DNA from 2 places in the Streptomyces sp. NPDC054765 genome. Region 1 is predicted to be linked to the other one. Evidence: riboswitches for the same ligand, from Rfam matches in the RefSeq annotation. Region 1 holds a riboswitch; the other holds the start of a gene.
The links. A riboswitch is a leader RNA that binds a small molecule or an ion and turns the genes downstream of it on or off. The one in region 1 is predicted to bind glycine.

Region 1 (14,168 bases):
GTCGACTGGTCCGGTGATGTCTTTCCGCAGCTCATGAAGGAAGGCAAGCCGATCTACGGCTATGTCGCCGAGGGCTACTGGGAAGATGTCGGCACTCACGAAAGCTATGTGAAGGCCCAGGCCGATGTGCTCGAAGGCAAGGTCGACGTCGAAATCGACGGCTTCGAGATTTCGCCGGGCGTATGGGTTGCCGAGGGTGCCGAGGTCCATCCCGACGCGGTGCTCCGCGGTCCGTTGTACATCGGTGACTATGCCAAGATCGAAGCGGATGCGGAGCTTCGCGAGCACACCGTCGTCGGCTCCAACGTCGTCGTCAAGACCGGCGCCTTCCTGCACCGGGCCGTTGTGCACGACAACGTCTACATCGGTCAGCAGAGCAATCTGCGCGGCTGTGTGATCGGTAAGAACACCGACATCATGCGGGCCGCCCGGATCGAGGACGGCGCCGTCATCGGCGATGAGTGCCTCATCGGTGAAGAATCGATCGTCCAGGGCAATGTGCGGGTCTATCCGTTCAAGACCATCGAGGCCGGTGCATTCGTCAATACGTCGGTGATCTGGGAGTCCCGCGGCCAGGCGCATCTGTTCGGCGCCCGAGGGGTGTCCGGGATCCTCAATGTCGAGATCACTCCGGAACTCGCCGTACGGATCGCGGGCGCGTATGCCACCACCCTCAAGAAGGGCTCCACGGTCACCACCGCGCGAGACCACTCCCGAGGCGCCCGCGCGCTCAAGCGCGCGGTGATCTCCGCGCTGCAGGCCAGCGCCATCGACGTACGCGATCTGGAGAACGTCCCGCTGCCCGTCGCCCGTCAGCAGACCGCCCGTGGCAGCGCCGGCGGCATCATGGTCCGTACGACGCCCGGCGTGCCGGACTCCGTCGACATCATGTTCTTCGACGAGCGCGGCGCCGACCTCTCGCAGGCCGGGCAGCGCAAGCTCGACCGCGTCTTCGCCCGCCAGGAGTACCGTCGCGCCTTCCCCGGTGAGATCGGGGATCTGATCTTCCCGGCGAGTGTCTTCGACTCCTATACGGGGTCACTGCTGCGGGCCGTGGACACCACGGGCATCGGCGAGTCCGGACTGAAGGTCGTCGTGGACGCCTCGAACGGCAGCGCGGGTCTGGTGCTGCCCAGCCTGTTGGGACGGCTGGGCGTCGACTCGCTGACGATCAATCCCGGGCTTGACGAGTCCCGCCCGACCGAGACCGCCGAGGCTCGCCGAGCCGGGCTCGTCCGGCTCGGCGAGATCGTGGCCTCGGCGCGGGCCGCCTTCGGCGTGCGCTTCGACCCCGTCGGAGAGCGGCTGTCCCTCGTGGACGAACGCGGTCGGATCATCGAGGACGACCGTGCGCTGCTGGTCATGCTGGACCTGGTGGCGGCCGAGCGGCGCACCGGCCGGGTGGCGCTACCGGTCACCACGACCCGGATCGCCGAGCAGGTGGCGGCGTATCACGGGACCCAGGTGGAGTGGACGACGACCTCGCCCGACGATCTGACCCGGGTGGGGCGCGAAGACGGCACCGTCTTCGGCGGGGACGGCAGGGGCGGCTTCATCATCCCCGAGTTCAGCAGCGTCTTCGACGGCGCGGCCGCGTTCGTCCGGCTGATCGGCCTGGTGGCCCGCACCCAGCTCACGCTCAGCCAGATCGACGCACGCATCCCGCGGGCGCATGTCCAGCGCCGTGACCTGGCCACTCCCTGGGCGGTCAAGGGGCTCGTCATGCGGCATGTCGTCGAGGCGGCCGGTGACCGGGACGTGGACACCACCGACGGCGTACGGGTCGTGGAGCCCGACGGCCGCTGGGTTCTGGTGCTGCCCGACCCCGCAGAGGCGGTCACGCACCTGTGGGCCGAAGGGCCGGACGACGCTTCCGCCCAGCAGCTGCTGGACGAGTGGTCCGCAGTGGTGGACAGCGCAGGACGCTGACCCGGACCCCGCCGGCGGGCCGTGCATCGGCACGCCGGTGGGGCCATTGGGAGACCATGCGGCCGACGTGCGACGATGTGCGGCATGTCGCAGCAGCGCCCCGATCGGAGCAACACGAACCGGCCGCCCGCGCGCCCCGATGCGTCCATGTCGCTGCTGACCAATGTGATGGATCACAGCCTCGACGACGGATACGCCGAGGCCGCCGCGCGGAAGTCCGAAGCCGGTGTGCGCGGTCTGCCGCGTACCTTGCGGGCGAAGTTGGGTCTTGCGGCCGGTCTGGTGCTCGCCGCGGTCGTGGTGACGGTGGGGGCGGCACAGGCGCAGATATCGGCACCGACGCTGGCCAAGGAGCGCGAAGAGCTGATCAACCGCATCCAGAAGGGCACCGGCGAGGCGGACCGGCAGCAGCAGCGGGTCGACGCGCTCCGGGACGACGTCAGCAGAATGCAGCGCGAGGCGCTGAAGAAGCACGGCGGCGACAAGGCCGAGCTGCTGAGTCTGCTGTCCGGCTCGACCCAGGCCACCGGGCCCGGCGTGAAGCTCGTCGTGGACGATGCCAAGGGCGCGGAATCCAGCGGCGGCGGTCCGCGCGAGAGCAGTGGGTTTTCGGACACGGGGCGGGTACGCGACAGAGACATGCAACGCGTGGTCAACGGCCTCTGGGCGTCCGGTGCGGAGGCCGTCTCCGTCAATGGACAGCGGCTTACGTCACTCTCGGCGATCAGAGCCGCAGGAGACGCCATACTGGTCGACAACAAGCCACTGGTGCCGCCTTATACGGTGCTGGCGGTGGGGGACGGGCAGAGGCTGAGCACCGCGTTCCAGGACAGCGCCGATGGCCAGTATCTGCATGCGCTGCAGGAGAACTACGGCGTACGCACCAGGATTTCCGCGGAGTCCGAGGTCACGCTGCCACCCGCGCCGAGTTTGATCGTACGTACCGCAAAGCCGCAGGCCGGTGCCGCCAAGGCGGACGGCGCCGACACAGGGAAGGGCACATCGTGATCGCCGTATTGGGCCTCATCGTGGGAGTCGTGGTCGGACTTGTCGTCCGACCCGTGGTGCCGACGGTGGTCGAGCCCTACTTGCCGATCGCTGTCGTCGCGGCGTTGGATGCCGTGTTCGGCGGTCTGCGCGCGATGCTGGACGGCATCTTCGACGACAAGGTCTTCGTGGTCTCGTTCCTGTCGAATGTCGTCGTCGCCGCGCTGATCGTCTTCCTCGGTGACAAGTTGGGCGTCGGCGCCCAACTCTCCACCGGCGTCGTCGTGGTGCTGGGTATCCGGATCTTCTCCAACGCCGCCGCGATCCGCCGGCACGTCTTCCGGGCGTGAGGCGGATGTCGGCGGAGGAGACCCCGGACCCGGAGAAGAAGCAGGTCGAGCCGGAGCGCCCGGTCGAGCCGGAGCGCCCGGTCCGGCCGGAGCCCGAGAAGAAGCCTGTCCGGTCGGAGCCCGAGAGGAATCCGGAGCGGCCCGAGGCGGGTGAGGAGAGCGGCCCGGCCGGCCGGCGGCCGATGCCGCCCGAGAGCAGAGACACCGCTGAGCGGGCCGTGGCCGAAGAGGATGCCGAGGCCCCGGAACCGGACAGTGCTGGACAGAAGGCGGACAAAGGGGCAGACTCCTCGACTCCGGAAGCGGTTGCCGATGACGGGAGTGCGGAGCGCCCGAAGAACGGCCGGGAGCGGCTGGTGGCGAGCCTGTGGCCGCCGCGGCTGACCCGGGCTCAACTGATCGTCGCGTTGCTCCTGTTCATTCTCGGCCTCGGCCTGGCGATTCAGGTACGTTCCACAAGTGACAGCAGTGCGCTGCGGGGTGCGCGCCAGGAGGACTTGGTGCGCATTCTGGATGAGCTGGACAATCGCTCCCAGCGGTTGACCGACGAACAGCGGCGCCTGGAAGGGCAGAAGACCGAGCTGGCGAACAGTTCGGACCAGGCCGAGGAGGCCCGTAAGCAGACCGTGGAGAAGGAACAGCAGCTGGGTGTGCTGGCCGGGACCGTCGCGGCGCAGGGGCCCGGCATCAACCTGATCATCGACGACCCGGCGCACTCCGTCGAGGCGGACAAGCTGCTGGACACCATCCAGGAGCTGCGGGCGGCCGGCGCCGAGGCCATCCAGGTCAATGATGTCCGGGTCGTCGCGAACACCTCGCTCTCGGATCTCCGGGGCGGTGTGGAGATCGACGGCAAGCGCGTCACGGCGCCGTACCGCTTCAAGGTCATCGGCAAGCCGGAGGATCTGGAGCCGGCGTTGAACATTCCTGGCGGAGTGGTCCAGACGCTGGAGAAGGAGCAGGCCAAGGTGTCTGTGACCCGTGAGGAGAAGATCATTGTGGACGCCTTGCGAGAGGCGAAGCGGCCTGACTACGCTCGGTCGTCATCGCAGTGAGGTGTTCACGTATGTCGAGTGCCCGGGGAGGGCATGAGGTAACGGGGGGTCGACGCACCGTGCGTGTGGTGTGTGGTGGAAACTGTCTGAAGGCCACGGACGTTCACAGGATGTCCGGATGGGCCGGTGTGTGCATCGAGGGTTCGTCCTGCCCCACGGGCGGGTCTATTTCGTTCAAGGGGAATCGCCCGTGAAGTTGTTTGGAAAGCTGTTCGGCAAGAGCGCGCGCCAGGAGGGCGGCAGCGGCTCCGCGCGGCATCGCGCGTCGGGTCGGCCCGAGGAGGGCGCGGCCGAGGACCGTCCGCTCTTCCGTGACGAGGTCAGCGGTCCGTCCGGGGGGTACGACGCGGGTTCTGTTGACCCCTCCGGGGCCGGCCGCATAGGTTCCCAGGAACCATCAGCCGCACGCACGGGTGGAGGGTCGGCCTTGCCGGTTTGTACGAGGTGTGGGAACCGGAACGCCGAGGCGAGCCGGTTCTGTTCCAACTGTGGTGCGCCGCTGCGTCCGGGCGCCCAGCCCGAGCGGGCGGCCGAGACGACCTCGACCATCTCCATTTCGGGGCTGGAGGCCTACGACTCGGAGACGACGGGCCAGAATCTTTCGCCGTCGCTGTCCCCCGAGGCCCAGGCGGCCGTCGATGCCCTTCCGCTCGGCTCGGCGCTGCTGGTCGTCCGCCGCGGTCCGAATTCGGGCAGCCGCTTCCTTTTGGACAGTGAGCTGACGACGGCGGGCCGGCATCCGCAGGGCGACATCTTCCTCGACGATGTGACGGTCTCGCGCCGTCATGTGGAGTTCCGTCGCGGAGCGGACGGCCTCTTCACGGTCGCCGACGTCGGCAGTCTGAACGGCACCTACGTCAATCGCGAGCGGATCGACTCCGTCGCCCTTGCCAACGGCGACGAGGTCCAGATCGGCAAGTTCCGCCTGGTCTTCTACGCGAGCCAGCGAGGCGCCGGTATCTGACCGGCCGGGGAAGGCATATGCGCGATACACCGAAAGGCGGTGCCGGCTTTGCCGGCGCCGCCTCCTCGGACGGTAAGCCGGTGAGCATCGGCACGGTGCTCACCCTGCTGCGCGAGGAGTTTCCCGAGGTCACGATCTCCAAGATTCGCTTCCTGGAGGCCGAGGGACTGGTCGAGCCGAAGCGCACGCCTTCCGGATACCGCAAGTTCACGCCGGCGGACGTCCAGCGGCTGGCCGGCGTCCTGCGGATGCAGCGGGACCACTATCTGCCGCTGAAGGTCATCCGGGAGCACCTGGACGCCCTGGAGCGCGGAGAGCAGGTACAGCTCCCGGCCCCGGCCACCCCCTCCCGGGATCTGGTCGAGGGCGTGCACGACCCGGCTGAGGAGCGCCCCACGGCCGCCCGGATCGGCCGGGCCGAGCTGCTGGCCGCCGCGGAGGTGGACGAGGCGGCGCTCGCCGGCTGGGAGTCCTACGGACTCATCGTCCCTCATGCCGAGGGCGGATACGACATCGAGGCCGTCACGGTGGCCAAGCTCGTTGCGGACCTGGGCCGGTTCGGCCTCGAACCGCGGCATCTGCGTGCCGTGAAGGCGGCCGCCGAGCGCGAGGCGGGCCTGGTCGAGCAGGTCGTTGCACCCCTTCGGCGGCACCGTAACCCGCAGACCAGGGCCCATGCCGAGGCCACCGCCAGGGAGCTGGCGACGCTGTCCGTACGGCTGCATGCGGCGCTGTTGCAGAGCGCATTGCGGGTCCGGCTGTAGTGAGCAAACGAGTGCCCGACTACCCAAACCGGCCGGGCACGTCCTAGGGTTGCTGTGTGAACGAGCTCGACGTCGTGGGTGTCCGGGTGGAAATGCCTTCCAGCCAACCGATCGTGCTCCTGCGGGAGGTGGGAGGCGACCGATACTTGCCCATTTGGATCGGGCCAGGGGAGGCCACCGCCATTGCCTTCGCCCAGCAGGGCATGGTCCCTGCCAGGCCGCTGACGCACGACCTTTTCAAGGACGTGCTCGAAGCGGTGGGCCAGGAACTGACGCAGGTCCGCATCACGGATCTGCGCGAGGGGGTTTTCTATGCCGAACTCGTCTTCGCGAGTGGAGTCGAGGTCAGTGCGCGGCCGTCCGACGCCATAGCGCTGGCCTTGCGCACCGGAACGCCGATCTTCGGTACCGACGGTGTGCTGGACGACGCGGGGATCGCGATCCCGGACGAGCAGGAGGACGAGGTGGAGAAGTTCCGTGAGTTCCTCGACCAGATCTCACCCGAGGACTTCGGGACCAACAGCCAGTAATACCGGCCAGGCGAACCGCCTGTTTCCGGCCAAATAATTAGCCGTTCCCCGCGCGAGGTCACGAGAAACCACTCGTAGGGTGATTATCACTCGGCGTGGCGAGCGCGGCGATCGTTGACGCACCCCGAGTGACTGCATACCGTCGATATGGCAGGTCCCGTCCGGGACGTGGAGGACGGAGGGCGGCGTGGCAATCACCGGCGACGGTATGGCGGCGGAAGGGGCGTTGCCGCTCCACTCGGGCGCAGCAGCGAACCCGGTCGCGGCACCGGCCGCGGCGGTGTCGGGGGACTGCGAGGCGCAGAACATCGGCTATCGCGGCCCGACCGCCTGTGCGGCAGCGGGCATCACCTACCGGCAGCTCGACTACTGGGCCCGTACGGGCCTGGTGGAGCCGAGCATCCGGCCCGCGTACGGCTCCGGCACCCAGCGGCTCTACAGCTTCCGGGACGTCGTGGTCCTGAAAATCGTCAAGCGGCTGCTGGACACCGGGGTGTCGCTGCAGAACATCCGCACCGCCGTCCAGCATCTGCGCTCGCGCGGGCTGGCGGGTCTGACGCGGATGACGCTGATGAGCGACGGTGCGACGGTCTACGAGTGCACCTCGCCCGACCAGGTCGTGGATCTGCTCCAGGGCGGCCAGGGCGTCTTCGGGATCGCCGTGGGGGTGGTGTGGCGGGACGTGGAGAGCGCGCTGTCACAGCTCCACGGAGAGCGTGTGGACACCGGCGAGACCCTGGTCGGGAAGAACCCGCACGACGAGCTGGCGCGGCGGCGCAACCGGGCCGGCTGAGTCCCCGGCGGTGTGCGCGGCCCGGCATCGGGCCGATTGTCAGTGGCATGGGGCAGCATCGGACATGTGAGACCTGCGCCGACGATCCTGCATCTCGACATGGATGCGTTCTTTGCGGCCGCCGAGCAGGCGGCCAAGCCCAGCCTGCGCGGCAAGCCCGTGGTGGTCGGGGGGATCGGTGCGCGCGGAGTGGTCTCCACGGCGTCGTACGAAGCCCGGGTGTTCGGTATCCGCTCCGCGATGCCCACGGCCCAGGCGCGCCGGCTGTGCCCCAACGCCGCGTATCTCACCCCTCGCTTCTCGTTGTACCGCCAGGTGAGTGAGACGGTGATGGAGCTGCTGCACGCGTTGTCGCCGCTGGTGGAGCCGCTGAGCCTGGACGAGGCCTTCGTCGATCTGGAAGCGGGCGGAGTGCCGCCGGAGACGGCCGCCGTGCGGGTCGTGGGGGAGCAGCTGCGCCGCGATATCCGTTGCGCCACGGGCCTGACCGGATCGGTGGGGCTGGCCGGCGCCAAGATGCTGGCGAAGATCGCGTCCGAGGCGGCCAAGCCGGACGGTCTGGTGGTGATCGAGCCCGGTACCGAACGGGAGTTGCTGGGCCCGATGACGGTGCGGACGCTGCCCGGGGTGGGCCCCGCGACCGCCGAGACGCTGCGCAGGGCCGGGATCCACACCGTCGCGGAGACCGCGGAGGCCGGTGAGGCCGAGCTGGTGCGGCTGCTGGGCAAGGCGCACGGGGCCGGGCTGTATGCGATGGCGCTGGGCCGGGACGACCGGCCGGTGGTGGCCGAGCGGGACGCGAAGTCCATCTCGGTCGAGGACACCTTCGAGGTCGATCTGACCGACCGGACGCGGGTGCGGAGCGAGGTCCTGCGGCTGGCCGACCGCTGCGTCCAGCGGCTGCGGGCCGCCGGGCGTTCGGGGCGGACGGTGGTCCTCAAGGTGCGCAACTACGACTTCTCGACGCTGACGCGCTCCGAGACGCTCCGGGGGCCCACCGACGACCCGGCGGTGATACGGGAGTCCGCTGTGCGGCTGCTGGAGACGGTGGACACCACTGGCGGGGTGCGGCTGCTGGGGGTGGGGGTCAGTGGACTGGCGGACTTCACCCAGGAGGATCTGTTCGCGCAGGTGGCGACGGAGCGGGAGGCGGAGGAGAGCGCCAAGGCAGCAGCAGCGGCTGCGGTGGAGCCGGCCGGTGGCGGGACGGAGCCGGGCGAGGCCGAGGCGGAACCGCCGCGGCACTGGCATCCGGGACTGGATGTGGTGCACGACGAGCACGGCGCCGGCTGGGTGCAGGGAAGCGGGGTGGGAAGAGTGACCGTACGCTTCGAAACGCCGTGGTCCGCACCGGGGAGGGTGCGGACCTTTGCTGTCGAGGATCCGGCGCTGCGGCCGGGGGAGCCCCTGCCGCTGGTGGGCGGGGGGCCGGCGGACGGTCAGTCGTCCGAGCCGGCGATCTTGCCGAAGTCCTTGTCACCGGAACCGGGGGAGGACACCGGGTCGGAGGTCGGGGAGGAGATATCCAGTCGGTAGTGGTGATAGAGCTGAAGTTCCTGCTCAGGGGAGAGATGGCGGCCGACGCCGAAGTCCGGTGCGTCCTTGATCAGTTTGCGGTCGTAAGGGATGTGCAGGCCCTCACCGACCATCTTGCTCGGTTCCAGGGGGACGAACGCGTCCCGGCTGAAGAGTCCGGTGCGTACGGCCGCCCACTCCGGTTCCCCCGTCGCATCGTCGAGATATACCTCGTCGATGGTGCCTATTTTGGTGCCGTTACGGTCGAATGCTTTGCGGCCGATCAGGCTCCGGGGATCGATATCGGTTTGCACGGCCCCTCCAATTGGTCGCAACTGCCCTCTGACAACTACCAAACGGCACATTTCATGCCCTGGCCACTCGAAGGAGCCTTCGACTGCCGCGCTGGTAGGCTGGCCAATGGCCGCAGACCCCGTGCGGGAGAGTCCTTTGTCGTTCGCGACCAGGGCGCCGAAGGAGCAAATCCTCCCCGGAATCTCTCAGGCACACGTACCGCATGGGCGAGGTCACTCTGGAAAGCAGGGCGGGCCGCGGAAGGCACAGTGCCGGGACCCCTCCTCACCGACGGTGAAAGCCGGGCCGCCTCGCGCGGGCCGGTGAAGCTCTCAGGTTGAGATGACAGAGGGGGAGGCCGTCCGGGCACCCGCGCCGTGGTGCCCCTCGTAGGTCGTACCGACCAGGAGGCCCCCGCAGATGACCACCAATCGCATCTCCTTGACCGAGCTGGAGCGCGGCACCCCCTTCGAGCGCCGGCACATCGGTCCCGACCATGAGGCGCAGGCGAAGATGCTCGCGCAGGTCGGGTTCGGGTCGCTGGACGAGCTCACCGCCGCCGCCGTTCCCGATGTGATCAAGAGCGCCGAGGCGCTCGGCCTGCCGCAGGCCCGTACCGAGGCCGAGGTCCTCCAGGAACTGCACGGTCTCGCGGACCGTAACCAGGTGCTGGCGTCCATGATCGGGCTCGGCTATTACGGCACGTTCACCCCGCCGGTGATCCTGCGCAACGTCATGGAGAACCCGGCCTGGTACACGGCGTACACCCCTTACCAGCCGGAGATCTCGCAGGGCCGCCTCGAGGCGCTGCTGAACTTCCAGACGATGGTCGCCGATCTGACCGGACTGCCCACTTCCGGCGCCTCCCTGCTCGACGAGGGCACCGCGGCCGCCGAGGCGATGGCTCTGTCCCGCCGGGTCGGCAAGGTCAAGCAGGGCGTCTTCCTGGTCGACGCGGACTGTCTGCCGCAGACCATCGCCGTGATCCAGACCCGTGCGGAGCCCACCGGCGTCGAGGTCGTGGTCGCTGACCTGTCCGACGGCATCCCGGCCGAGGTCGCCGAGCGCGGTGTGTTCGGTGTGCTGCTGCAGTACCCGGGCGCCTCCGGTGTGGTCCGTGACCCCCGCGCCGTCATCGAGCGGGCCCACGAGCTGGGCGCGATCGTCACCGTCGCCGCCGATCTGCTGGCCCTGACGCTGCTGACCTCGCCCGGTGAGCTCGGCGCGGACATCGCGGTGGGCACCACCCAGCGCTTCGGCGTCCCGATGGGCTTCGGCGGCCCGCACGCCGGCTTCATGGCCGTACGTGACCAGTTCGCCCGCAGCCTGCCCGGCCGCCTGGTGGGCGTCTCGGTCGACGCCGACGGCAACAAGGCCTACCGCCTCGCGCTGCAGACCCGTGAGCAGCACATCCGCCGGGAGAAGGCCACCAGCAACATCTGCACCGCGCAGGTGCTGCTCGCCGTGATGGCCGGCATGTACGCGGTTCACCACGGCCCCGAGGGCCTGCGGACCATCGCCCGGCGCACCCACCGTTACGCCGCGGTCCTCGCCGAGGGCCTGCGGGCCGGCGGGGTGGAGATCGTGCACGGCTCCTACTTCGACACGCTGACCGCGCGGGTTCCCGGCCGGGCCGCGGAGGTCGTCGCCGCCGCCCGCGAGGCCGGTGTCAACCTCCGGCAGGTCGATGCCGACCTGGTCGGCATCGCCTGCGACGAGACCACCGGGCGCGCGCAGCTGGCCGGTGTCTGGGGTGCCTTCGGTGTGCACGGGGACGTCGAGCAGCTGGATGCGGCCGCCGCCGACACGCTGCCGCAGGCCCTGCTGCGCAGCGACGACTACCTCGCCCACCCGGTCTTCCACCAGTACCGCTCCGAGACCGCGATGCTGCGCTATCTGCGCACCCTCGCGGACAAGGACTACGCGCTGGACCGCGGCATGATCCCGCTCGGCTCCTGCACGATGAAGCTGAACGCGACCACCGAGATGGAGCCGGTCACCTGGCCCGCCTTCGGCCAGCTGCACCCGTTCGCGCCGGCCGCCCAGGCCCAGGGCTACCTCACGCTGATCCAGGAGCTGGAGGAGCGGCTGGCCACGGTCACCGGCTACGACAAGGTCTCCATCCAGCCGAACGCGGGGTCGCAGGGCGAGCTGGCCGGCCTGCTGGCGGTGCGCGCCTACCACCGTGCCAACGGCGACGAGCAGCGCACCGTCTGTCTGATCCCGTCCTCCGCGCACGGCACCAACGCCGCCAGCGCGGTGATGGCCGGCATGAAGGTCGTCGTCGTCAAGACCGGCGAGGACGGCGAGGTCGACACCGACGATCTGCATGCCAAGATCGAGAAGCACCGTGACGAGCTCGCGGTCCTGATGGTCACCTACCCCTCCACGCACGGCGTGTTCGAGGAACACATCACCCAGATCTGCGCGGCGGTGCACGACGCGGGCGGCCAGGTCTACGTCGACGGCGCCAACCTCAATGCGCTGGTCGGCCTCGCCGAGCCCGGCAAGTTCGGCGGCGATGTCTCGCACCTCAACCTGCACAAGACGTTCTGCATCCCGCACGGCGGCGGCGGTCCGGGCGTCGGCCCGGTCGGCGTGCGCGCCCACCTGGCGCCGTACCTGCCCAACCACCCGCTGCAGCCCGCCGCGGGACCCGAGACGGGCGTGGGACCGATCTCCGCGGCACCCTGGGGCTCGGCGGGCATTCTGCCGATCTCCTGGGCATACGTCCGTCTGATGGGCGGCGAGGGCCTCAAGCGCGCCACCCAGGTCGCCGTGCTGAGCGCCAACTACATCGCCAAGCGGCTGGAGCCGCACTACCCGGTGCTCTACACCGGCCCCGGCGGTCTGGTCGCCCACGAATGCATCATCGACGTCCGCCCGCTGACCAAGGCGACCGGTGTGAGCATCGACGATGTGGCCAAGCGGCTGATCGACTACGGCTTCCACGCGCCGACGATGTCCTTCCCCGTGGCCGGCACGCTGATGATCGAGCCGACCGAGAGCGAGGACCTGGGCGAGCTGGACCGGTTCTGCGACGCGATGATCGCCATCCGCGCGGAGATCGAGAAGGTCGGTACGGGGGAGTGGGACAAGGACGACAACCCGCTGCGCAACGCCCCGCACACCGCGGGCGCGCTCGGCGGTGACTGGTCGCACCCGTACACCCGCGAGGAGGCGGTCTTCCCGGCCGGCGTCGAAGCCTCGCAGAAGTACTGGCCGCCGGTGCGCCGCATCGACGGTGCCTTCGGCGACCGTAACCTCGTCTGCTCCTGCCCGCCGCTGGACGAGTACGACAACTGACGTCACGGGAACGGAATCACCGCAACATTCAAGGGCCCTCGGCAGATCTGCCGGGGGCCCTGTGGTTCGTGCCGCGCTCGCGGGTCAGGCGGCGGCGGTGGCGCGAGCGCGGTGCGGGGCGATGACCTGCCCGTCCGGCAGCAGCTCACCGGTGTCCTCGAAGAGCAGGACGCCGTTGCAGAGCAGGCTCCAGCCTTGCTCCGGGTGGTGCGCCACAAGGTGTGCGGCCTCCCGGTCGGTGGAGTCTGCTGACGGGCATGGCGGTTGGTGCTGGCACATGGAAGTTGTCTTTCGCTGCGGTGTGGTGAACGTCGTTGTGCGGCGCGATGAGGTGTTCATGGCCGCTCCCCCGTTTCCATCGGTCGGTCCCAGTGTTGCCCCACGGAGGGGATTCCGCAGGGATTTCGCGGCAGCGGTGCTCACTCGATACGGACGCGTCACCCATGCGGGCGGTTGCTCCCAATTGCACTCCTCCCCAAGAGGGTTGGCGGTGGCGTCCGCGGGCTAGCCCGCGTGGGTGAGCGCGACAGAGCGCCCCGCGGCCGGAAGGGGCCGCGGGGCATGCTCGGGCGGGGTGGCGGGTGCCGGTGTCCCCGGGTGGGAAGCGGGGGCGGCGCGCCGGTTCAGGCGGGTTCGGCGAGGAGCGGGGTGGCGGGCGTCAGGCGCAGCGTGAGCCGGGGGAGCAGGTCGGCGATGCGCTGCGGACGGTGCGCGGCGATCCCCGGTGGGGCGGGCGCCAGGGGAACCAGCAGGTCAGCGGGTGAGGGCGGCCCTTCGGCGCCGTCGGAGGCGATGTCGTGGTGCAGCCACAGGGTGAGCATGTAGAGCTCGGGAACGGACAGCAGACGCGGCTGATAGGGGGTGGTGAGCGACTCGGCCTGCGCCAGCGCCTGCTCGGTCGCGGCGACATAGGGGCCGCCGCAGAACCGCGAAAAGGTCCAGCCGTCGGCGGTGAGCATTGCCTCGGCGGTCGCCACGGCGCGTTCCCCGCCGCGGACCAGGAAACGCCAGCCGGCCAGCCGGGTGTGCGGCGTACCGCCGGCCCGGCTGACGTCGTCCCAGATGTGGACGGGCAGGGGGTGGTCAGGGCTGAGCGGACCCTGATGGGCGCGCAGCGCGGAGACCGGGGCCTCGCGGACCGCGGTGGGCGAGCCGAGGGCGGCGAGAACGCTGCGCAGGGCAGGCGCGGGGGCAGGGGGAATGTGCAGCGGCATGGTGGGTCGCCTCTCACTTCGGAGACACGGTGGAGCGTGGCGGGTGCAAACGACGCTGTCTGCGTGCGGGGTCAGAGCGTGGCCGGCCGGGGCTGCGGCCCGGCGAGGTCAGCCGCTGTGCCCCGTGCCGGTGAGAACACCGAGACGCTGGGCGCCAAGTCTCTGCCTCGTAAAGCGGAGTTTATACGACGTATGTTCTGAAAGTGTTTCGGCTACCGGCCTTGTGGATTTCCGGCAAGGTGAAATCCAGACCCCTGTCTGAGGTGCTTTACGCTGCTTTGTGCCGCGAATATACGGCGCTACCTCGTATTGCCTCGGCGGTGGGGTAGGCCGGATCTCACCGGTGTTTCTCACGAAGGAAATGCGGTCGGCTCTCGCCAACGAGATATGCCTGCGGAAGGTGCCGGAGGCCGGGCCACTTCGAGCCTATCGTTACCGGGGTGCCGCTGCGGCGTTATCGATCAGAT
Region 2 (14,168 bases), on a different contig from region 1:
ACACGGGCTTGTCAAAGCCGAGATTCTTCTTCACCGCGGCGATGTCCGCAGGTGTGGGGGCCTTTCCGATGTACTGCTGGGCAAGCTGGTCAGTGGTCTGCCCGGCTATCTTCGGCAGCAGGAAGAAGATGCCGAAGGTGACCGCGCTGACGATCAGCAGCAGGATCACCGCGCTGATCAACCTGCGGATGATGTACGAGAACACGGGGATGCGGCGTCGGCGCCCGCGAGCGGTTCAGCTCGGCCCGCGGGCACCAATGCCTTCACCTGCCTTCCGGGGCTTACTTCTTGACGCCGATGTTGAGGTAGTCGTACTGACCGCTGAAGGCCGAGGTCGACACCAGGTTGGTGGCCTTGGGCGAGCGGTACATCAGGACCTTGAAGTAGGTGAGCGGAACGACCGCGGCCTGCTCCATCGCCTTCTTGTCGACCTGGGCGTAGGCCTTCTCGCGCGCGGCCTTGTCGGTATTGGCGATGGCCGTGTCCAGGAGGTTGTTGATCTCCGGGTCGTCCAGCTGCGACAGGTTGGTGTTGCCGGAGGCGCCGATGGCCTTGCCGTGCAGGATCTGCTGCAGGTAGCCGTAGCCGGTGGGGAAGTCCGAGCCCCACTGCATCATGATCAGACCGACGTTGTTCTTCTTGTCGAACGTCGGCACACCGGCGTAGTCCGAGAAGTACTTGCTGGTCGGGTACTGCTGGATCTTGGCGTTGACGCCGATCGCCTTCAGCGAGTCGATCACCGAGGTCGCCGCGTCCACCTCTTCCTGGCGGTCACTGCGCGCCAGGATGGTGGTGTCGACCTTGCCGGCGCCGCACTTGGCCCAGTGCTTCTTGGCCTCGGTCAGGTCCAGCTTGTCGCCCGAGTACTTCTGCGGGTACAGGTCGAACTTCTGGTATCCGTCGAGGTCGGTCGGCAGGACCGTGGAGGCGATGTCGCCCCGGATCGGGCCGCCGAGGGCCGTCTGCGCGGCCTTCTTGTCGATGGCGTATTCGACGGCCTTGCGGCACTCGACGTTGTCGAACGGCTTCACCTTGGTGTTGAGCGCCGTGTAGACCAGGCGCTGCCCGAGCGAGTTGTCGGTGTTGCCCTTCTCCTTGGAGTCGGTCAGCAGCTGCGCCTGGGTCTGCGCGTCGACGCCCTTGCCGGAGAGGTCGACAAGGGTGTTGCCGGCCAGCAGGTCCTTGTCGATGGTGGACTGGGCCACCTTCAGCTTGAGGACGATCTTCTCCGGCAGCTGCTTGCGCAGCGGGTCGGTCGCGGCCGACCAGTTCGGGTTGCGGACCAGGGTGAGCTGCTTGCCCTCCTGGTAGCTCTGGAACTTGTACGAGCCGGAGGAGACCACCGACTTGGTGTAGTCGGCGCCCTTGTCCTTGGCCTGCGGGACGGGAGCGGTCTGCGGCGCGCTGACCAGGTAGTCGAACTCCGCGAACGCCTTCTTGAGGTGGAAGACGATGGTCTGGTCGTCCGGGGTCTCGATGGACTTCAGGCCGGCCTTGCTCTTGTCCTTGTAGGGACCCTTGTAGCCGCCGTCGTTGTCCTTGAGGATCTGCTGGAAGTAGTTCGGCCCCAGGGACAGGGTGTCGCGGGCGAAGTTGCTGCGCTCGACCGCGTACTTGACGTCCTGGGAGGTGACCGCCGACCCGTCGTCGTACTTGACGCCCTTGCGGAGCTTGTACGTCCAGGTCTTGCCGCCGTCCGTCGGCTTGCCCACCGACTCGGCCAGGTCGGGGACGAGTGCGTTGCCCTTCTTGCCGGGTGCCGGCTTGAAGGTCATCAGCGGACGCGCGTAGAGGCGGCTGAAGTTGTAGATGAAGGCGTAGTACGTGTTCCCCGGGTCGAAGGATTCGGGCGCGTCGCTCATCGCGTAGGTGAGCGTGCCGCCCTTCTGGTCCGAGGCATTGACAATCCCCTTGGTCGCGGCATTCGCGCTCCCGGAGCTGCCGGAATCCGTGCCCCCGCTGCAGCCGGCCAGCAAAAGGCCCGCACTGGTGATGGCCGCTATCGCCGCGACCGGAACTGACCTTCGCATGATGGTCGGTGTCCCCTTCGTTCGTCGAGAAACGTCACACGTCAGATTGCAGTAACGCTGAATTGCAGTAACTCAGATATGCAGTAACGCAGTTGAGGCTTCCGAGCGGGAGCCGGCAGCCATCAGCGGCTGCGCGGGTCCAGTGCGTCCCTCAGACCGTCACCGAGCAGGTTGAACGCCAGCACGGTGACGAAGATCGCGAGGCCGGGGACGATCATGTACTGAGGGTCCACCTCGTAGTACTTGACCGCCTGGTTGAGCATGCCGCCCCAGGACGCCTGAGGCGGCTGGATGCCGACGCCCAGGAAGCTCAGGGCCGCCTCGAAGAGGATGTTGGAGGGAATCAGCAGAGTCGAGTAGACGACGATCGGACCCACCAGGTTGGGCAGCAGCTCACGGAAGAGGATGAAGGGACCGCGCGCCCCCATGCCACGGGCGGCGTCGACGAATTCCCGCTCGCGCAGCGACAGCGTCTGAGCGCGCACGATGCGGCCCATGTACGGCCAGTTGAAGAAGCCGATCACGAAGATCAGGACGGACAGGTGCAGCGGCAGGCCGGACAGCCCGAAGGCGCCCCCCTGCAGCGAGGCGGAGATCGCGATGGCGAACAGCAGCAGCGGGAACGCCAGGAAGATGTCCATCAGCCGGCTGATGACCGCGTCGACGCGGCCGCGGTAGAAGCCCGCGACGACACCGAGGACGGTGCCGATCGCCACCGACAGCAGCGTCGCGCCGAAGGCCACGATCAGCGAGACCCAGGAGCCCTCCAGCACCCGGGCGAGCAGGTCGCGGCCGAACTTCGGGTCCACGCCCAGCGGGTGGTCCGGGCTCATCCCGCCCAGGTCTCCCTTGGGCAGCGTGGTGTTGGGGTCGATCAGCGACTGCTGCGGCGCGTCCGGGTCCAGGCCCAGCCAGCCCTGGATCGGACGGGAGAGCGCGGCGATGAGGATGAGCAGGATGACAACGATGGCACCGGCCACCGCGACCTTGTCCCGCCGGAAGCGCAGCCATGCGATCTGGCCGAGCGAACGCCCCTCGATCCGCTTTCCTTCGACGCCCTTCAGCACCGCTTCCGGCTGCGCCTCAGCAGCCGCCCCGGTGGTCTCGATCGGTGCGGTCACAGTGCCTTTGACCCCTCTCGGCCGACGGTGGCCGGCCCCTGCCCGCCGCGGATAGCGGCCTGGTTCGCCTCACTGGTGCAATGTGGTGCAAGTCCTGCGGGCATCACGGAAGTTCGCACAATGGAAAATCCGGAGGCTCACGCGACGCCGTACGGGATGACGCTCGTACAAAGGACCGAGGCCCTGTTGTTTCCGGAGTCTTCATCCCTTTCGCGATCAGTCACCAGCCCTGACAGGGAAAGGATGCGTAACTGTGATGTGTCCCACTGCTTTCCGTTATACGGACAGCAGTTCGGCCTCAGCGGGGCGATCACGCGCGGAAGAGGGCCTCAACTGCGCGACATGAAGGGGGAATTCACCACAAGGCCGACACCCGGCAGGCACTCCCGGACGCCGGCGGCGCACTGTCAGTAAGGGCGGGGGTAGCCGTAGCCGTACGACGGCGCGGGGGCCTGCTGCCCCGGCGGCTGGGCGTAGCCGTCGCGGTCGAAGAAGGGGCGCGCCAAGGCCCGCATCCACATGCCGACCGGGTCGTAGTCGTCGTTCATCGCCACGGTGGAGACGGGCAGCCCGTCCGGAACCGCGCCGATCGACTGCTGGATCATCAACCGCACCGAATCCACTGCCTGTTGACCGGTGTCGTACAGATCCAGACCGATCGCCAGATATGGGGCACCGAGTGCGGGCTGCACCCAGGCCCGGCGCAACGACCGTACGGCGGGCGTCCGGTGGGCGTTCTGGGCCAGCAGCGCATAGAACTGCGGGATGTCGATGACCGGTTCCGAGATCCGCAGCGGGCCGGCCGGCAGCCGGTCCAGGCCACCGGCGATACGGCGCAGATCCAGCCACGGGATGCCGACGCCGCCGCCGGGGGCATGGGGGTTCAGCCACAGGCCCCAGCGGTCGGGGAAGAGCGAGGCGGCGATCTCCGGTCCGGTGACGACCTCGTGGTCGCGGTTCCAGCCGGAGGCGGCGAGCTCGGGTGCGGAGGTCACGCACGGCGCATAGCCGAGGCCCTCGACCTCCATGTTCCCGTACTGCGCATCGGCCGAGCCGGCCCGGCCGTGCCACAGCAGCATCCAGACCTGGCCCGCGGCGAGCGCGTGCAGCAGTGCCTCATAGGCGTCGTAACGGCCGGGCGAGACCTGCTGGAGCAGCTGCTCCAGCTGTCCGGCCGCCGCCGGCCCCTGATGCGCACCCGCGCTCACGTGGTCCGTCCCTTCTGTCAGCAGGGCACGTGTGGGTGCGCCCGCCCGTCATCCAACCAGCTTACGAGTGGTCCCGGGAGTAGAAGGGCCGCACACGCTCCAGCATCCAGTCGGCGACCGGGTCACCCTGGGCGATGTCGAGCATGACGAGCTGTACGGGCCAGGGCAGCGGTACTGCGCCGAGCGCACGTCCGAGGGCTGACAGTACCGTCTCGCGGGCGGTGCCGTCGTGCAGTGCGGTCAGGTCCGCCCCGATCTGCACACCGACGAAGAGTGCGGGCGTGTCGCCCTCGACACTTGCCAGGGCACGCCGGGCAGTCAGGACAATTCCGGCGCCGGAGAACTCCAGTCCGGCGGCGGCCAGGAAATCCACCGGCTCGTCCTGCCAGTCCGGCTCGAAGAGCCGCACCCGGCCGCCGCTCGGCAGACCGGCCGGCTCATGGCGGGCCTCCCGGCACAGCTCGGCCACCGCGGGCGGCGGCAGCGGGACGCCTATCGTGCCGTCGGGGTTGACCGCGATGCCGATGTGCGGCGGCAGCCCGCGCGCGAACTCCCGGGCCGGGGCGACGGTGAAGGACAGGTGCGAGCCGACCGTCCGCAAGAACTCCTGCTCGGAGCTGTAGACCGGGACGTAGGCCGCGCCACCGAGCTCCACGGTGGGCAGATCGAGGCCGCGGGCGCCGGGGCCCGCGCTCTCGGGGCCACCGCCGTTCGGCAGCGGCACCCACACCCGGCTGCGGCCGAGCACCTCGACGATCCGGCCGCCGGCGCCCGGATGGCCGACCGATGCGGCCAGCACCTCTTCGAGCTCGTTCGCCGGCCACGCCAGCTGCGGTATCCCCTGCTGCGGAAATGTCATGTGTACCCACCCGTTCCGAACCGCGCCATCTGGCCAAAGACCCTAGACGAGAGCGCGGGAGGGGGAACCCGGGGGGCGGGGTGCCGCTCCGCTCAGTCGAAGCTGACCGTCTCCAGGGCGCTCGCCGCCCGCCGGTCGAGCAGCACCGCCGAGCCGACCCCGTCCGGCAGCCGGGCCGCCTCCGCCGCGCCGACCAGCCGGCCCACCGCCCTGCGGTGCCGCGCGAAGGCGTACTCCGACACCCCGCGCCCCCGCGACTCCTGGCCGGACAGCGCCGCCTCGGGCGCCACATCGAGCAGCACCAGATGCAGCCCACGGCCGCCGCGCACCGCCGACCGCGCGATCCAGCCGCGCACCCACGCCAGGGTGCCGCAGTCGTGCACCACCACACTGCCGCCGGAGCGCAGCGCACGGCGAAGCGTCAGATAGTGGGCGGCCCGGACCAGCGGACGGTAGAGGGCGTAGGGCAGGCCGCGCAGTCTGCCGCCCTCCCAGCGCTCGCGTACGTCCTGCGAATCGATGCGGTGCACCGCGGCACCGTGCGCGTCCAGCGGCGGCACCACACGATGCATCAGGGTGCTCTTGCCGCTGCCCGGCAGCCCGGAGACCACCACCAGGTCACCGGCCGGAAACCGCAGCTCGGCGGCGCCCCGCGCCCGTCCCCCGCCCCGGAGGTCCACGATCCGGGCGCCGCGGCCCGCCCGGACCACGGACCGCGGCGGCCGTCCGGTCCGGGGCACCGTGGCGGGCGGCGCCTTCGGCGCGACGCCCGGGGGCACGACCCCTGACGTGGCCCCCCGTGCCGCTTCACTGTGCACCGTGATCGCCCTCCCCGTCCGGTTCTGCTCCGGTTCGAGTCCGTCCCCGTACCCGCAGAGTGTCAAGAAAAGGTAATGCCGAGCAAGGTGATCGGCCGATCTGCCCACGTCACGGACGGGGCAGCCGCCAGGGCTCCTGTATCCGGCGATCCCGTGCAATGATGTGGCCGCCACGTGCACATCGCGTCTCACTTGTGCACCGCCAACTCCATACCGGCCGCTTGAACCCGCGCGGGAGAGTCCCCGGCCGCCATGGCGGGGCGCCGAAGGAGCAAGTCCTCCCTTGAATCTCTCAGGCCCCTATACCGCGCGGGCGAGGCAGATCTGAAAAGCGAGCCACTGCCCGGCCTACGGGGCGGCTCCACCCAAGGTGCAAACCGGGTCCGTTCGCGGGATCCCGGTGAACCTCTCAGGTTCCGATGACAGATGGGGAGAACGTCTTGTCACCCATGCCTGGGAGCCCAGAACCATGACTGATGCCCCCCGCCGTACCGCGCTGGACGCCACCCATCGCGCGCTCGGCGCCACCATGACCGACTTCGCCGGCTGGGACATGCCGCTCCGCTACAGCAGCGAGCGCGACGAACATGTCGCCGTCCGCACCCGCGCCGGTCTCTTCGACCTCTCCCACATGGGCGAGATCACCGTCAGCGGCCCGCAGGCCGCCGACCTTCTCGACTACGCGCTGGTCGGCAACATCGGCGGCGTCAAGACCGGCCGCGCCCGTTACACCATGATCTGCGAGGCCGAGGGCGGCATCCTCGACGACCTCATCGTCTACCGCCTGGCCGACCAGGAGTACATGGTCGTCGCCAACGCCTCCAACGCCCAGGTGGTGCTGGACGCGCTGACCGCGCGGGCCGGCGGCTTCGACGCCGCGATCCGCGACGACCGGGACGCGTACGCGCTGCTCGCGGTGCAGGGCCCCGAGTCCCCCGGCATCCTCAAGGCGCTCACCGACGCCGATCTGGACGGTCTCAAGTACTACGCGGGCCTGCCCGGCACGGTCGCCGGCGTCCAGGCGCTGATCGCCCGTACCGGCTACACCGGTGAGGACGGCTTCGAGCTGTTCGTCCGGCCGGCCGACGCGGTCGCCCTGTGGGAGGCGCTGACCGAGGCCGGCAAGGACGCCGGTCTGGTGCCCTGCGGCCTGTCCTGCCGCGACACCCTGCGCCTGGAGGCCGGCATGCCGCTGTACGGGCATGAGCTGACCACCGCGACCACGCCGTTCGATGCGGGTCTGGGCCGGGTCGTGAAGTTCGAGAAGACCGCCAACGGCGGGGACTTCGTGGGCCGTGAGGCGCTGGCGGCGGCCGCCGGGCGCGCCGAGGCGAACCCGCCGCGCAAGCTGGTCGGCCTGCTCGCCGAGGGCCGCCGGGTCCCGCGCGCCGGGTACCCGGTCGTCACGGCCGACGGCACGGTCATCGGCGAGGTCACCTCCGGGGCGCCTTCCCCCACCTTGGGCAGGCCGGTCGCCCTCGCCTATGTGGATGCGGCCTACGCCACGCCGGGTACCGAGGGTGTCTGCGTGGACATCCGTGGAAGCCATGAGCCGTACGAGGTCACCGCTCTGCCGTTCTACAAGCGCCAGAAGTAAGGGCTGACCGCGGCAGACCCGGCAGCGGCGCGCGCCCGCGCGTCTCACTGTGCAAGACCCTCCCCCCGGGCCACGCCAGGGGGCGACCCCCGTCACGACCACACCCTCGCGTACAGGAGAATCGAGCCATGAGCAACCCCCAGCAGCTGCGCTACAGCAAGGAGCACGAGTGGCTGTCGGGCGCCGAGGAAGGCGTCTCGACGGTCGGCATCACCGAGCACGCGGCCAACGCGCTCGGCGACGTCGTCTACGTGCAGCTCCCTGAGGTCGGCACCACGGTCGCGGCGGGCGAGACCTGCGGCGAGCTGGAGTCGACCAAGTCGGTCAGCGATCTCTACTCGCCCGTCGACGGTGAGATCACCGAGATCAACGAGGATGTCGTCAACGACCCCTCGCTGGTGAACTCCGCCCCGTTCGAGGGTGGTTGGCTGTTCAAGGTGAAGACCGGCGGTGAGCCCGCCGAGCTGCTCTCGGCCGACGAGTACGCCGCCTTCATCCAGAGCTGAGCTGCCCCGCTCCTCCTCCGCCACCACCCGCGGGGAAGCTCCCCCGGACTCCGTCCGGGGAGACCCCCCTCGCGCCCCCTGACTCCCCGGGAAGACTTATGTCGCTTCTGAACAGCTCCCTCCATGAGCTCGACCCCGATGTCGCCGCCGCCGTCGACGCCGAACTCCACCGCCAGCAGTCCACCCTCGAAATGATCGCGTCGGAGAACTTCGCCCCCGTCGCCGTCATGGAGGCCCAGGGCTCCGTCCTCACGAACAAGTACGCCGAGGGCTACCCCGGCCGCCGCTACTACGGCGGCTGTGAGCACGTCGATGTCGTCGAGCAGATCGCCATCGACCGCATCAAGGCCCTCTTCGGCGCCGAGGCCGCGAACGTCCAGCCGCACTCCGGCGCACAGGCCAACGCCGCGGCGATGTTCGCCCTGATCAAGCCGGGCGACACCATCCTGGGTCTCAACCTCGCCCACGGCGGGCACCTGACCCACGGCATGAAGATCAACTTCTCCGGCAAGCTCTACCACGTGGTGCCCTACCACGTCGACGAGAAGACCAACCTGGTCGACATGGAGGAGGTCGAGCGCCTCGCCAAGGAGCACCGCCCGAAGCTGATCGTGGCCGGCTGGTCCGCGTACCCGCGGCAGCTGGACTTCGCCGAGTTCCGCCGGATCGCGGACGAGGTCGGCGCCTACCTGATGGTCGACATGGCGCACTTCGCCGGCCTGGTCGCCGCGGGCCTGCACCCCTCGCCCGTGCCGCACGCCCACGTCGTGACCACCACCACCCACAAGACCCTCGGCGGCCCCCGCGGCGGCGTCATCCTCTCCACCCAGGAGCTGGCCAAGAAGATCAACTCGGCGGTCTTCCCCGGTCAGCAGGGCGGGCCGCTGGAGCACGTCATCGCGGCCAAGGCCGTCTCCTTCAAGGTGGCCGCCTCCGAAGAGTTCAAGGAGCGCCAGCAGCGCACCCTGGACGGCGCCCGCATCCTCGCCGAACGCCTCGTCCAGCCCGACGTCACCGAGGCCGGGGTCTCCGTCCTGTCCGGCGGCACCGATGTCCACCTCGTCCTCGTCGACCTGCGCAACAGCGAGCTCGACGGCCAGCAGGCCGAGGACCGCCTCCACGAGGTCGGCATCACCGTCAACCGCAACGCCATCCCGAACGACCCCCGGCCCCCGATGGTCACCTCCGGCCTGCGCATCGGCACCCCCGCGCTGGCCACCCGCGGCTTCCAGACCGAGGACTTCCACGAGGTCGCCGACATCATCGCCGAGGCCCTCAAGCCGGCCTACGACGCCGGGGCCCTCAAGGCCCGGGTCACGGCGCTGGCGGACAAGTTCCCGCTGTACCCGTCCCTGTGACGCGTTTCATGCGCTGAGTCCGCCGCCCGCCGGTCGCCCGCCGGCAACCGGCGGGCGGCGGGTGAACGAGCGGTGAGCCCGGGGCGGTTGGCCCCGGGCTCACGGTCTGTACGACGGCTCTCCCCTTCTTCCACTTCTTCCACGCCCCACGGTGCCTCCCGGCATTCCCGCGGCGTGCATGGCCGAAGCGGCGCAGGGCAGCAGCCCCTCCACGGGGAGGCGGCAGTCCGGGCCGGGACCGCTCCGGCGGACCGGGAGCGGACCGGGCACGGGCCGGCCTCCTCGACGGGCGGTCCCGTGCGCCGGCGGCGCCCCCTGCTTCCCGTGTCCCTGCCGACACCGGCCGTTACCCCCGGCGACGGAATCCCGACGGTTTACGTCCGGCGGCACCCGGCCGGGTCCGCGTTACGCTCGACCAACGGCGCAGAAACGTACCTCCTGCCCCATTGCTCCACCGTCCACCACGAGCAGACAAGGGAGTCAGCCCCCGTGGCCATCTCCGTCTTCGACCTCTTCTCCATCGGCATCGGCCCCTCCAGCTCCCACACCGTCGGCCCGATGCGCGCCGCCCGGATGTTCGTCGGACGCCTCAAGAAGGACGGCCTGCTCGCCCAGACGGTCAACGTCCGTGCCGAACTCTTCGGCTCCCTCGGCGCCACCGGCCACGGCCACGGCACCCCCAAGGCCGTGCTCCTCGGCCTGGAGGGGCACTCCCCCCGCACCGTCGACGTCGAATCCGCCGACGCCGAAGTCGAACGCATCCGGCACACCAAGCGGCTGCGCCTGCTCGGTGCCGAAATAGGCACCGCCCACGAGATCGACTTCGACGAGTCGTCCCAGCTGATCCTGCACCGCCGCCGGGCCCTGCCCTACCACGCCAACGGCATGACCCTCTTCGCCTACGACGCGGCCGGCGCCCCCCTGCTGGAGAAGACCTACTACTCCGTGGGCGGCGGCTTCGTCGTCGACGAGGACGCCGTCGCCGGCGAGAACCCGATCGTGCCCGACGACACCGCCTTGACCCACCCCTTCCGCACCGGCGACGAACTCCTGCGCCTCTCCCACGACACCGGGCTGTCCATCTCCGCCCTCATGCTGGAGAACGAGAAGGCCTGGCGCACCGAGGACGAGATCCGCACCGGGCTGCTGGAGATCTGGCAGGTCATGCAGGCCTGTGTCAGCCGCGGCATGAACCGCGAGGGCATCCTGCCCGGCGGGCTCAAGGTCCGCCGCCGCGCCGCCCACTCCGCGCGCCAGCTGCGCTCCGAAGGTGACGCCACCGCCCACGCCATGGAGTGGACCACCCTCTACGCCATGTCCGTCAACGAGGAGAACGCCGCCGGCGGCCGGGTGGTGACCGCTCCCACCAACGGCGCCGCCGGCATCATCCCGGCCGTCCTGCACTACTACATCAACTTCGTGCCCGGCGCCGATGCGGACGGGGTGGTCCGCTTCCTGCTCGCGGCCGGCGCGATCGGCATGCTCTTCAAGGAGAACGCCTCCATCTCCGGCGCCGAGGTCGGCTGCCAGGGCGAGGTCGGTTCCGCCTGCTCCATGGCCGCCGGCGGCCTCGCCGAGGTCCTCGGCGGCTCCCCCGAACAGGTCGAGAACGCCGCCGAGATCGGCATGGAGCACAACCTCGGCCTGACCTGCGACCCCGTCGGCGGCCTGGTCCAGATCCCCTGCATCGAACGCAACGGCATGGCCGCCGTCAAGGCCGTCACCGCCGCCCGCATGGCCCTGCGCGGCGACGGCCGCCACCATGTCTCCCTCGACAAGGTCATCAAGACCATGAAGGAGACCGGCGCCGACATGAGCGTCAAATACAAGGAGACCGCGCGGGGCGGGCTGGCGGTCAACATCATCGAGTGCTGAGGAAATGAGCATGGGGACGGCGGGCGGGGGCGGGACGGCGCCCGCCGTCCGCCGGGGGCGGACCCGGAGGTGATCCGCCGGGCCGGGTGACCTGAGCGGTGAACCCGCAGCGCTGCGCCCCGAGCCCGTGCGGCCCCGGACCGTGCGGCCCCGGACCGTGCGCCCCGGACCGGTCGGCCAAGGGCCGGTGGACCAAGCGCCGGTGGGCCAAGCGCCGGTGGGCCCGGACCGGTCGGCTATTTGCCGATCTCCCAGGCGAAGGGCGGGAGTTCACGGGCCCGGGAGTAGATCTCCAGGGCCTGGATCGTGGGGACGAAGGGGTGGACGCGGGCGCCTTCGAGGCCGGCCAGCAGCCGGGCGCAGTGGTGGACGCAGCCGGCGACCTCCCTGCCCTGGCGGTCGACGAGGGTGGCGGCGTCCCGCGGCCCCTCGCACGGGGTCGGGTCCTTGGCGTCGGCGGCCGGGCAACGGCCGTGGGGGGCGCTGGAGGCGGCGGTCGTGCCGGCCGACGGGCGCGGCGGCGAAGCGTCGAGTGGCTGGTTCATCGGTGAGTCCCCCTGGCGGTGCGGTGGTACGTGCCATGAGCGGCGCCGCGCGGAATCGCCCCGGCGCCCAGGACAGTGCTGCTCGGTGCGGGAGGCGTCCATGCCGCCTTGGGGAAGATCTGGTCCGATCGTCAGCTCTTCATGGGAATGTGCGCTATGGGCGCTCTTGCCGGCCCGCGTCGGCAGCGGTGCGACGGGGGAAGGCGAGCGGCTCCAGCAGCAGCGCGAGGGCGAGCAGGGTGGCCGCCAGGAGCCAGCCGGCGAGGACGTCGCCGGGCCAGTGGACGCTCAGGTAGACGCGGGTGAGGCCGACTCCGGCGGCCCAGAGGGCGAGCACCGCGCACCAGGTGCGGGCGGCGGCCGGACGGACCCGCTGGGCGATGCCCCAGGCCAGGATTCCGGCGGCCAGTGCCGAGGTGGTGGCATGGCCGGAGGGGAACGCGTATCCGGAGGCGTGCCCGGCCCAGCCGGCGGCCGGCGGACGGGGGCGGGCGATCAGCTCCATCAGGCCGTAACGGATCGCCTGCCCGACGGCGAGGACGGCGACGGCGCAGAGCACGGCGCGGAGCCGGCCCGCCGCGCCCCGGCCCGCCAGCAGGCCGGCGACCACCGCCAGCAGATACGGCACCGGCCCGGTGCCGGTGGCCGTCAGCGCACGGGCCATGGTGCGCAGCGGCTCCCCGTGGTGGGCGGTGGACCAGCGGATGGCGGCCCGTTCGGGGGCGAGCGGGGCGCCGTGCCGTACGCACACGGTGACCGCCACGGCGGCGAAGAGCGCGGCGCAGACGGCGGCGAAGGTGAGGAGCGCGGCGGTGGCGGGGCGGCGCCGGGGCCCGGGGCGCACGGCGGGCTCCGTCTCCGGCCGCGGCCGCTGCGGTCCCGGCCCCCGTTCCTGCCCGGACGGCGTCACCGCGCGGCCACCAGGGGGCGCAGCCGGGTGGCGCGGATCCGGTCGACGACCGGGGCCGCGCGGGCGGCGAGCGGGGTGAGACCCCAGGCGACGAGGGCGCCGGCGAGCAGGCCGGCGAGGACGTCGTGCGGGTAGTGCGCACCGACCCAGACGCGTGAGGCCGCCATCAGGAGCGCGGCCGGTACGGCGATCCGGCCCAGCTGCCGGTCGCACAGCAGCAGGGCGACCGCGGCCGCCGCCGCGATGGCGGAGTGGTTGCTGGGGAAGGACCAGTCGCCGGGCCCGGGGCAGGCCTCGACGGTGACGGTGTGGAGCGTCTGGCAGGGCCGCTGTTCGTCGAAGAAGGTCTTGACGAGGTCGTTGACGAGAAAGGCGGCGACCACGACGACGGGGGTGGCCAGCGCTGTCGCCATGGCACCACAGGCGCCGTGCCGCGCCCGCCACCAGCTGATCAGCATCAGGACGGCGAAGAGGGCGAGGCCGTAGTCGGTCCAGTAGGTGATGACGGTGTTGAGGCCGTGCGGGACGTGCTGGGCAAGCGCGGTGATCCGGGTGTACGGGCCGCCGTCGATCGAGGCTCCCCCGAAGGCGAGGTGGTTCACGGGGGTTCTCCTTGGCGGCTCGGCGGCTTCGGTGCGGTGGTGCGGGACGGACGGGTGTGGTGGTTCAGGCGCCGGGCGGCGGCGTGGGGCCGGTCGTCGTCTCCGGGCGCCTGCGGGAGCGGAGCAGTTCGACGGCGAGCGGGGCCAGCGACACCAGCACCACCAGGGCGACCAGCGGCAGCAGGTAGCGGTCGACGTTCGGTACGGACGCCCCCAGGGCGTATCCGGCGAGGGTGAGGCCGAGCGTCCAGAGCAGGCCGCCGGCGATCTGCCAGAGGGCGAAGGTGCGGGCGGACACGCCGAGGGCGCCGGCCAGCGGGTTCAGCACGGTGCGTACGACGGGGACGAAGCGGGCGAGGACGATGGCCTTGGCGTGGCCGTAGCGGGCGAGGAACTCCTCGGCGCGGGCGGCGCCCTCGTGCAGCCGGCGGGCGCGACTGCGGGCCAGCAGGGCGCGGCCGCCGCGCCGGCCGATCCAGTAGCCGGTCTGGGATCCGGCGAGCGCCCCGACGGCGGCGGCGGTGAGCACCTGCGGCAGCGCGAGGTGGACGGCGCCGGTGGTGCCCGGGGCGCACAGCAGTCCGGCGGTGAACAGCAGCGAGTCACCGGGCAGGAAGAAGCCGACCAGCAGCCCGGTCTCGGCGAACAGCACGACGGCGACGCCCAGCGCGCCGAACGCGGCCAGCAGGGATCCGGCGTCGAGCACGTTCACGGCCTGGGTGACTGCTGTCACCTGCGG

Region 2: another riboswitch for glycine. It lies ahead of gcvT (glycine cleavage system aminomethyltransferase GcvT); the one in region 1 lies ahead of gcvP (aminomethyl-transferring glycine dehydrogenase).

The regions. Positions count from the first base shown of each region.
Region 1 covers NZ_JBSHBP010000045.1:1,713-15,880, forward strand. The annotation lists gene ACWGJY_RS25570 (sugar phosphate nucleotidyltransferase) at 1-1,929, shown strand, start outside; gene ACWGJY_RS25575 (DUF881 domain-containing protein) at 2,005-2,937, shown strand; gene ACWGJY_RS25580 (small basic family protein) at 2,934-3,266, shown strand; gene ACWGJY_RS25585 (DUF881 domain-containing protein) at 3,272-4,321, shown strand; gene ACWGJY_RS25590 (FHA domain-containing protein) at 4,440-5,285, shown strand; gene ftsR (transcriptional regulator FtsR) at 5,303-6,049, shown strand; gene ACWGJY_RS25600 (bifunctional nuclease family protein) at 6,106-6,579, shown strand; gene ACWGJY_RS25605 (MerR family transcriptional regulator) at 6,767-7,372, shown strand; gene ACWGJY_RS25610 (DNA polymerase IV) at 7,439-8,908, shown strand; gene ACWGJY_RS25615 (PRC-barrel domain-containing protein) at 8,812-9,201, opposite strand; glycine riboswitch at 9,316-9,413, shown strand; glycine riboswitch at 9,414-9,540, shown strand; gene gcvP (aminomethyl-transferring glycine dehydrogenase) at 9,602-12,487, shown strand; gene ACWGJY_RS25625 (DUF5999 family protein) at 12,572-12,766, opposite strand; gene ACWGJY_RS25630 (hypothetical protein) at 13,111-13,701, opposite strand.
Region 2 covers NZ_JBSHBP010000004.1:57,207-71,374, reverse strand. The annotation lists gene ACWGJY_RS04345 (ABC transporter permease) at 1-205, opposite strand, end outside; gene ACWGJY_RS04340 (ABC transporter substrate-binding protein) at 282-2,030, opposite strand; gene ACWGJY_RS04335 (ABC transporter permease) at 2,153-3,151, opposite strand; gene ACWGJY_RS04330 (enhanced serine sensitivity protein SseB C-terminal domain-containing protein) at 3,559-4,359, opposite strand; gene ACWGJY_RS04325 (enhanced serine sensitivity protein SseB) at 4,421-5,218, opposite strand; gene ACWGJY_RS04320 (AAA family ATPase) at 5,311-5,997, opposite strand; glycine riboswitch at 6,259-6,354, shown strand; glycine riboswitch at 6,355-6,472, shown strand; gene gcvT (glycine cleavage system aminomethyltransferase GcvT) at 6,506-7,633, shown strand; gene gcvH (glycine cleavage system protein GcvH) at 7,762-8,139, shown strand; gene glyA (serine hydroxymethyltransferase) at 8,238-9,497, shown strand; gene ACWGJY_RS04300 (L-serine ammonia-lyase) at 9,987-11,372, shown strand; gene ACWGJY_RS04295 (hypothetical protein) at 11,609-11,917, opposite strand; gene ACWGJY_RS04290 (phosphatase PAP2 family protein) at 12,072-12,761, opposite strand; gene ACWGJY_RS04285 (phosphatase PAP2 family protein) at 12,824-13,429, opposite strand; gene ACWGJY_RS04280 (DedA family protein) at 13,494-14,168, opposite strand, start outside.